Regions from separate parts of the Micromonospora sp. NPDC049060 genome, predicted to be linked through region 2. Evidence: riboswitches for the same ligand, from Rfam matches in the RefSeq annotation. Region 2 holds a riboswitch; the other holds the start of a gene.
What was found. Region 2 has a riboswitch for cobalamin ahead of AB0B83_RS05615 (prenyltransferase/squalene oxidase repeat-containing protein). Riboswitches for the same ligand answer to the same signal wherever they lie in the genome.
Positions count from the first base shown of each region.

Region 1: linked by a shared signal. The riboswitch ahead of bluB (5,6-dimethylbenzimidazole synthase) and the one ahead of AB0B83_RS05615 (prenyltransferase/squalene oxidase repeat-containing protein) in region 2 are both predicted to bind cobalamin.

Region 1 covers NZ_JBEZEV010000005.1:114,595-118,057, forward strand. Annotated here, with positions in the region: gene AB0B83_RS04255 (LysM peptidoglycan-binding domain-containing protein) at 1-84, shown strand, start outside; gene AB0B83_RS04260 (Rieske 2Fe-2S domain-containing protein) at 117-968, opposite strand; gene bluB (5,6-dimethylbenzimidazole synthase) at 1,077-1,700, opposite strand; cobalamin riboswitch at 1,739-1,937, opposite strand; gene AB0B83_RS04270 (EamA family transporter) at 2,031-2,948, shown strand; gene AB0B83_RS04275 (crotonase/enoyl-CoA hydratase family protein) at 2,989-3,463, shown strand, end outside.
Region 2 covers NZ_JBEZEV010000007.1:80,055-83,517, reverse strand. Annotated here, with positions in the region: gene AB0B83_RS05620 (hypothetical protein) at 1-464, opposite strand, end outside; gene AB0B83_RS05615 (prenyltransferase/squalene oxidase repeat-containing protein) at 500-1,567, opposite strand; cobalamin riboswitch at 1,668-1,800, opposite strand; gene rph (rifamycin-inactivating phosphotransferase) at 1,876-3,463, opposite strand, start outside.

The sequences.
Region 1 (3,463 bases), on a different contig from region 2:
ACCCACGACAGCGTTTTGACCGGCCGGACCCGTGCGGGTTCGTCCCACGACGACACGGCGGTCGGCCGTCACCGCCGCCCCTGACTCCCGGGGGCCGGGAGGCCGCCGGGCGACGATCAGGGCAGGCGGGTCTCCAGGATGCCGTCGACGACGCGGGTCGGCAGGATCTGCTGGTCGTTGCCGGACGGACCGTGCACGACCTCGCCGCCGTTGAGGCGGAACGCGCTGCCGTGCCACGGGCAGACCACGCAGTCGTGCCCGTCGATCTCGCGCACCTCGCCCTCGCCCAGCGGGCCGCTCTGGTGCGGGCAGCGCTCCAGCATCACGGTGACCTCGTCGCCGTGCCGGTAGAGGATCACCGAGACGTCGTCGACCTCCCGGGTGATCAGCCTGCGCTCCGGCAGAGCAGCCATGTCCGCGATCGAGTGCCAGCCGTCGCTCATCCGGTGCAGCTCGGAGATGCTCTGGTTGACCTGCGCGCCCTGCTTGTACGCCAGGTGCCCGCCCAGGTACGCCCCCATGCTGGCGGCGCCGAGCCCGAGGAAGCCGAGCGTACGGCCGAGGTTGTGCCGGCCGGTCATCCGGGCGGCCACCGAGCCGGCGTAGAACGCCAGGCCGACGCTGTTGGACGCGGCGTGCACCAGGCCGATCCGGCGCTGGTCGCGAGCCAGTGCCGCCCAGTCGTTGAGGCCGGTGACCGCGGCCGGGAGGGCGCTGACGGTGCCCACCGCGCACAGCGTGGCGGCGGCCCGGCGCTGCCCCGGCATCAGGTCCAGCACCGCCGTGCTGATCCACGCGCCCACCGGCACCTGCACCATCGCCGGGTGCAGCGGATGGCCCAGCCAGACGCCGTGCAGCAGGTCGCGGACCCGCTGCGGTCGGAGGGTGGCCTGGACGGCGCGCTGCAACCGGTCGCCGACCCGGTCCAGGCCGGATGCCTGCTCGATCTTCGTCAAGAGTGCTCGCACCCGTACCGACTTCCCGGCAGGAGCCCCCGCAAACCGGTCGGCGGTGACAAGTCCGCAGGTGTACGTGAGGTGCGCCCCGTCGGCCCGTAACGGGACGCCCCGGGCGGGTCAGCGTGCCGCCCAGCGGTCGTGGTGGATCGCGTCGGCCAGGGGGCGCTTCCGCCGCCAGCCGTGCCGGGCCAGGTCGGGTACCGCCTCGAAGTGGGTGACCGGCCCGAGGCAGAGCCACGCCACCGGCCGGATCCCGTCGGGGATGCCGAGCAGCTCGGCGAGCCAGGGCTCGCGGTAGAACGACACCCAGCCCACCCCGAGCCCTTCGGCGGTGGCGGCGAGCCAGAGGTTCTGGATGGCGAGGCAGGTCGAGTAGAGCCCGGTGTCGGCGATGGCGTGCCGGCCGAGCACGGCGGGGCCGCCCCGGTCCTGGTCGTGGGTGACCACCACGGACAGCGTCGACTCCAGGACGCCGTCGATCTTGATGCGGGCGAACCGCTCGGCCGCCTCCCCGTCGAGCGTCGCGGCGAACGTGTTCCGCTCGGTGCGGACGTGCTCGTGGAACCGGCGGCGCAGCTCCGGGTCGCGCACCAGGACGAAGTCCCAGGGCTGCGAGTAGCCGACGCTCGGCGCGGCGTGCGCCGCCGCCAGCACCCGGTGCAGTGTCTCCTCGGGCACCGGCGCGCCGGTGAACTGGGCGCGTACGTCCCGGCGGCGGTGGATGACGTCGTACAGATCCAAGGCAGGCTCCCGCTGCGCTCGGCCCACGCCACGCCGGACGCGGGCACCGGACGCGAGGCCGGTCTTCGGACTCCCGGATCGACGCCTGGCCGTCCGCCTTCCCGGCCCGGACGGGCCAGTGGCTGCGCGTACGCGTGGACGGTGGCTCCCCGGTCACCGCGGCGGGCCCGTGCCGGATTCACACCGGCTTCCCGATTCTCCCCGCTCGCGCGGGGCACCTCACATGATCGTGCCGTCGGGGATGCTAGCGCCGTCCGGCCCGTGACGGGAGGCGACACGGGCGTGGAAATCCGGTCGCGGGCCGCACCGTCCACGGCCACTGTGGTCCGGGTGTACGCACTCTCCTCCCGCCCGATGCCGGCCGGCCGACCGGCGACCCGACTGAGCGTCGCGCTGGGCCAGCCCCGGGCCGTGCCGCCCCCGCTGCTGATGCTGCTGGGCATGCTCTCCACCCAGGTCGGGGCGGCCGTCGCCAAGCAGCTCTTCGGCAGCACCAGCGCCGGCGGCACCACCACGCTGCGGCTCGGCTTCGCCGCGCTCATCCTGCTGGTCCTGGTCCGGCCGGGGCTGCGCCTGGGCTGGCGTACCGCCGGTCTGGTCGGGGCGTTCGGGCTGGCCCTGGCGGTCATGAACCTCGCCTTCTACGCGGCCCTGCACCGGGTGCCGCTGGGCGTCGCGGTCACCATCGGCTTCGCCGGGCCGCTGCTGGTATCGCTCGCCGGCAGCCGCCGCCTCGCCGACGTGGCATGGGCGGCGCTGGCCGGCGGCGGCGTGCTGCTGATCAGCGGGCTCGGCGGGACGGGAATGGACCGGCTGGGGCTGCTGTGCTGCGTGGCCGTCGCGGTCGGCTGGGCCGGCTACGTGCTGCTCGGCAAGGCGGTCAGCGCCCGGGTGCCGGGCAGCCGGGGCCTCGCGCTGGGAATGGCCGTCGCCGCGCTGGCCGTGCTGCCGTTCGGGGTCGCCGGCAGCGGTACGGCGCTGCTCGACCCGTGGACCCTCGCGCTGGGCGCGGCGGTGGCGCTGCTGTCGTCGGTGTTGCCGTACTCGGCGGAGATGGCGGCGCTGCGCCGGATGCCGGCCCGGGTCTTCGCGGTCCTGCTCAGCCTGGAACCGGCGATCGGGGCGCTGGTCGGGCTGGTCCTGCTCGGCGAGCTGCTGGCCTGGCCGCAGGCGGCGGGGGTGGCCTGCGTGGTCGGCGCCGCGCTGGGCGCCACCCTGGTCCGCCCGGACCGGTCCGCCCCGCGCTGACGCCTGGCGCCGCCGGCACCGTCGGGGGCATGCTGTCGGCATGGGCGTACGCGTCGAACGCGCCGCGGCGGTGACCACGGTGATCCTGGACCGCCCGGCGGCCCGCAACGCGGTCGACGGGCCGATGGCACGGGCGCTGGCCGACGCGTTCCGCGCCTTCGAGGCCGACCCCGACGCGGCGGTGGCCGTGCTCTGGGGTGCCGGCGGCTCGTTCTGCGCCGGGGCCGACCTGAAGGCCATCGGCACACCGAGCGGCAACCGGGTCGAGGCGCAGGGGGACGGCCCGATGGGTCCGACCCGGATGACGCTCAGCAAGCCGGTGATCGCCGCGATCTCCGGTCACGCGGTGGCCGGCGGGCTGGAGCTGGCGCTCTGGTGCGACCTGCGGGTCGCAGAGTCCGACGCGGTGCTCGGGGTGTTCTGCCGCCGCTGGGGGGTGCCGCTGATCGACGGGGGAACGGTCCGGCTGCCCCGGCTGATCGGCGAGAGCCGGGCGATGGACCTGATCCTCACGG
Region 2 (3,463 bases):
GGGGCGCCCGCGCCGAAGGACCAGCCCTCGACGGTGCCCGGGGCCGGGTTGTAGCTGCTCGCGCCGGACGTGCTGTAGGACCAGGCGCCGCCGCTGGGGGCATGCCAGTACGACCAGTACGCCGTCGCGGGCGGGGTGTTGACGCACGGATCGGCCGTGGCGGTCGGCTTGCCGTTGATCCGGCAGACGAACGCCAGCCCCCAGCGCTGGGTGCCGGTCACCGTGAAGCCGGCGCCCTGGAGGGCGGCCAGCCCGGTGGCCGGGTCGCCCGGAGCACAGCCGACCTGGACGCCACCGCCGAGCGCGGCGAAGTCGACCACGACGGTGACGCCGGAGGTGCCGGTGCAGGCCGCGGCGTACCCGGCCCGGGGGGCGGGTTCGACGGCGGTGAGGGCGACGGCGGCGACGGCGGCTGCCAACAGGCCGGCGAGCCGGGTGCGGACGGTGGATCGGTGACGGAACACGGTTCCTCCTGGAATCGGTGGAGCGACGGGACGGGTCACGGGCAGGCGGGGACCGGTGCGCCCGGGGTGGCGCCGGCCGCGGACAGCCGGGCGTACCCGGTGCCGGTCAGGCCGAGGACGGCCTGGCCGGTGGCCCGGGCGGCGGTGCCGGGGTCGAAGGCGCCGCCGTCGAAGTCGACCGCGCCCCGGTCGGCCGGCACCCCGGCGCAGCCGACCTGAAGTCCGGCGAGGAACACCCGCGCGCGGGCCCAGGCCAGCGGCCGGCTGCCGTCGCGCAGCGCCTGCGCGGCGAGGCCGGTGCTGTTGGCGTTGGGGATGCCGGCGGCGTTGGCGAAACCGCCGTCGGCGCGCTGCACGGACAGCAGCCAGCGCAGCCCGGCGGCGGCGTCGGTCGGGCGGCCGGTGACCCGCAGCGCCTGCACCGCGAGCGCGGTGGCGTCCACGTCGGAGGTGCAGACCGGCTGTGCGGGCAGCAGCGGGTAGCCGCCGTCCGGGCAGCGGGTGGCGGCCAGCCAGGCGGCGGCCGCCGGGGGCGTGCCCTGCGAGGTGCGGCCCAGGGCGAGCAGGGCGAAGGACTGGCTGAACGTGTTGCTGTAGTCCCCGTACGCCGACCGGTCGGTGAACCGGCCGGTGGGGGCCTGCAGCGAGCGCAGCCGGGCGACCAGGTCCATGCCGCCGACGTCGGTGGGGTCGCCGCCGCGTACCTGGACGGCGAGGGCGAGCTTGGCGGTCGCGCCCGCGTACGCCTCGGTCGCGCCGTCGCCGAGGTAGGCGTCGCGGATGTCCGGCCGGGTGACCCAGGCCAGCGCCCGGGCCCCCGAGTCGTCGGCGACGCCGGCGGCGGCGAAGGCGAACACCGCGTCGAGGGTGAGGCCCTGGTCGGGGTAGGTGACGCCGTCGAAGACGACCTCGAGGCGTTCGCCGGCGACGAGTTGCCGGGCCAGCCAGCCGGCCGCGGCCTCCGACCGGCCGACCCCGGAAGGCGAGGTGGGGGAGGCGTGGGCGGATGCCGGTGCGGCGAGGGTGAGGGTGGCGAGGGTGAGGGCGGCGAGCACGCCGCGGAACAGGGTGAGCAGGCGGTGCCGGCTCAGGCGGACGACCATCGGAAGCGCCTTTCCGGCCCGGCGGTCGTCAGAAGCCCGGACGACCGTCGCAGCGCGGGGGTCGACCGGGACTCCGACCCGTGGGCCACGACGGGTGGGGAGCGGATTCTGCGCGTACGTCGGGTATTCGGGCTCGCCGTCGGAGGTGCATCTCGACGGCCTACCGTTGCGGGCCAGCGCCGGAATTCGACCGGACTTCCCCCGCACGCACGCGCGTTGGTTGAGTTGTGGCGCCAGTCTGGAGTGGAGGGACGCCGGATGTCAATGCGTGATCGGCCGCGCGCGTCGGGTCATGGTCCGGTGGTCGGTCAGGGCAGGAGCTCGACGTACCCGTCGGTCGCGTGCAGGCGAACCCGCTGTCCGTTTCGGATCAGCCGGGTCGCCCGCTCCACCCCGACGAGGGCGGGCAGGCCGTACTCGCGGGCGACCACCGCCCCGTGGGTCATGAGGCCGCCCACCTCCGTCACCAGTCCCGCGATCGCGACGAACAGGGGTGACCAGCTCGGGTCGGTGTAGGCGGTGACCAGGATGTCGCCCGGTTCGAGGTCGGCCTCGGCCAGGTCCAGGACGACGCGGGCCCGTCCCTCGACGGTCCCGCCGGAGACCGGGAGGCCGGCCAGCGCGCCGGCCGGCACGTCCTCGCGCCGGTACGCGCCGGCGATGCCCTCGCCCTCCGACGTGAGCACCCGGGGCGGGGTGAGCGTCCGGTACGACCTGAACGCGTCCTTGCGCCGCTGGATGAGCTGGTCGTCCACCTCGTGCGTACGCACGACGTCGTGGAGCTCCTGGAACGTCAGGTAGAAGATGTCCTCCTGCTCCGGGAGCACGTGGGCCCGCACGAGGCGCTCGGCCTCTCTCAGCAGGGCCTGCTTGTAGCTGAGGTAGCGGCTGACGATGACGTACTTCGGATACTCCCGGTACCCGATGAAGGTCCGGACCCGGTCGATCATCCGCTTCGTCTCCGCCGCCTTGCGCTGCCCGTCCGGCAGGGCCCGCAGGCGCTCCAGGACCTCCTGTTCCTTCCGCGCCGCCCGCTGGCGCCGCTGCGCGAAGCGCCGCGTGCGGGCGCCCGGCTCGAGGTTTCTGACGTTGTCGAGGATGAGGGGCACGAGCGTGGTGGGGCGTTCGCTCCAGCGTGGCCTCGTGATGTCGATCTCGCCCGCGCAGCGCATGCCGTACCTGTCGAGGTAGGCCCGGATGGCGTCTCGCGCTTCCCGGCCGCCCGGGATCCGGGGCAGCTCGTCCACGAAGCCCTCGTCCTCGACCTCCCGCAGGAAGGCCACCACCTCCGGGTGCGGGCGGATGACGTCGGCGACGTCCAGCAGCGCCAGTCCCATCTCCGACGTGACGTTGTCGGGCGCGGACAGCGTGAGCGTGTCGGCGACGTTCTTCTCGCCCAGCCACTCGTACAGCCTGTCGTTGAGCCACCACGTGGCTTCCATCCCCGCCATGATCGCCTGCATGCTCAGCGGATCGGCAAGGCCCCGCTTGTGCTCCTCGAAGGCCTCCAGCAGGAAGTCGAACAGCGCCGGCCCGGACTTCGTCCGGATGTCGCGCCGCAGGGTGGCGAGGGCCGCCTGGCTGCGTTCGACCAGCTCGGTGACGATGGCCGGATCGTTCTCGATCGGGGCGGGCGCGCCGCCGGCGGGCGGCCCTGCCGGACCCTGGTCGGGAAGCGACGGGACGAAGTCGCCGCGGCCGAGGACGGTCTCCAGCGCGTCCCTGATCAACGGATCGGACCGCCCCACCATCTCCAGGAGGCCGGCGCGGCCCGCGGGCGCGGCCAGGCGCCCGGTGACGTCGACGAACAGCCTCCCGCCGGCCTCGTGCATCGGCGCCATGGCCGTCAGCTGCCACATGGAGATCCCCAGGGGCTTCATGGGGTCCGTCATCATC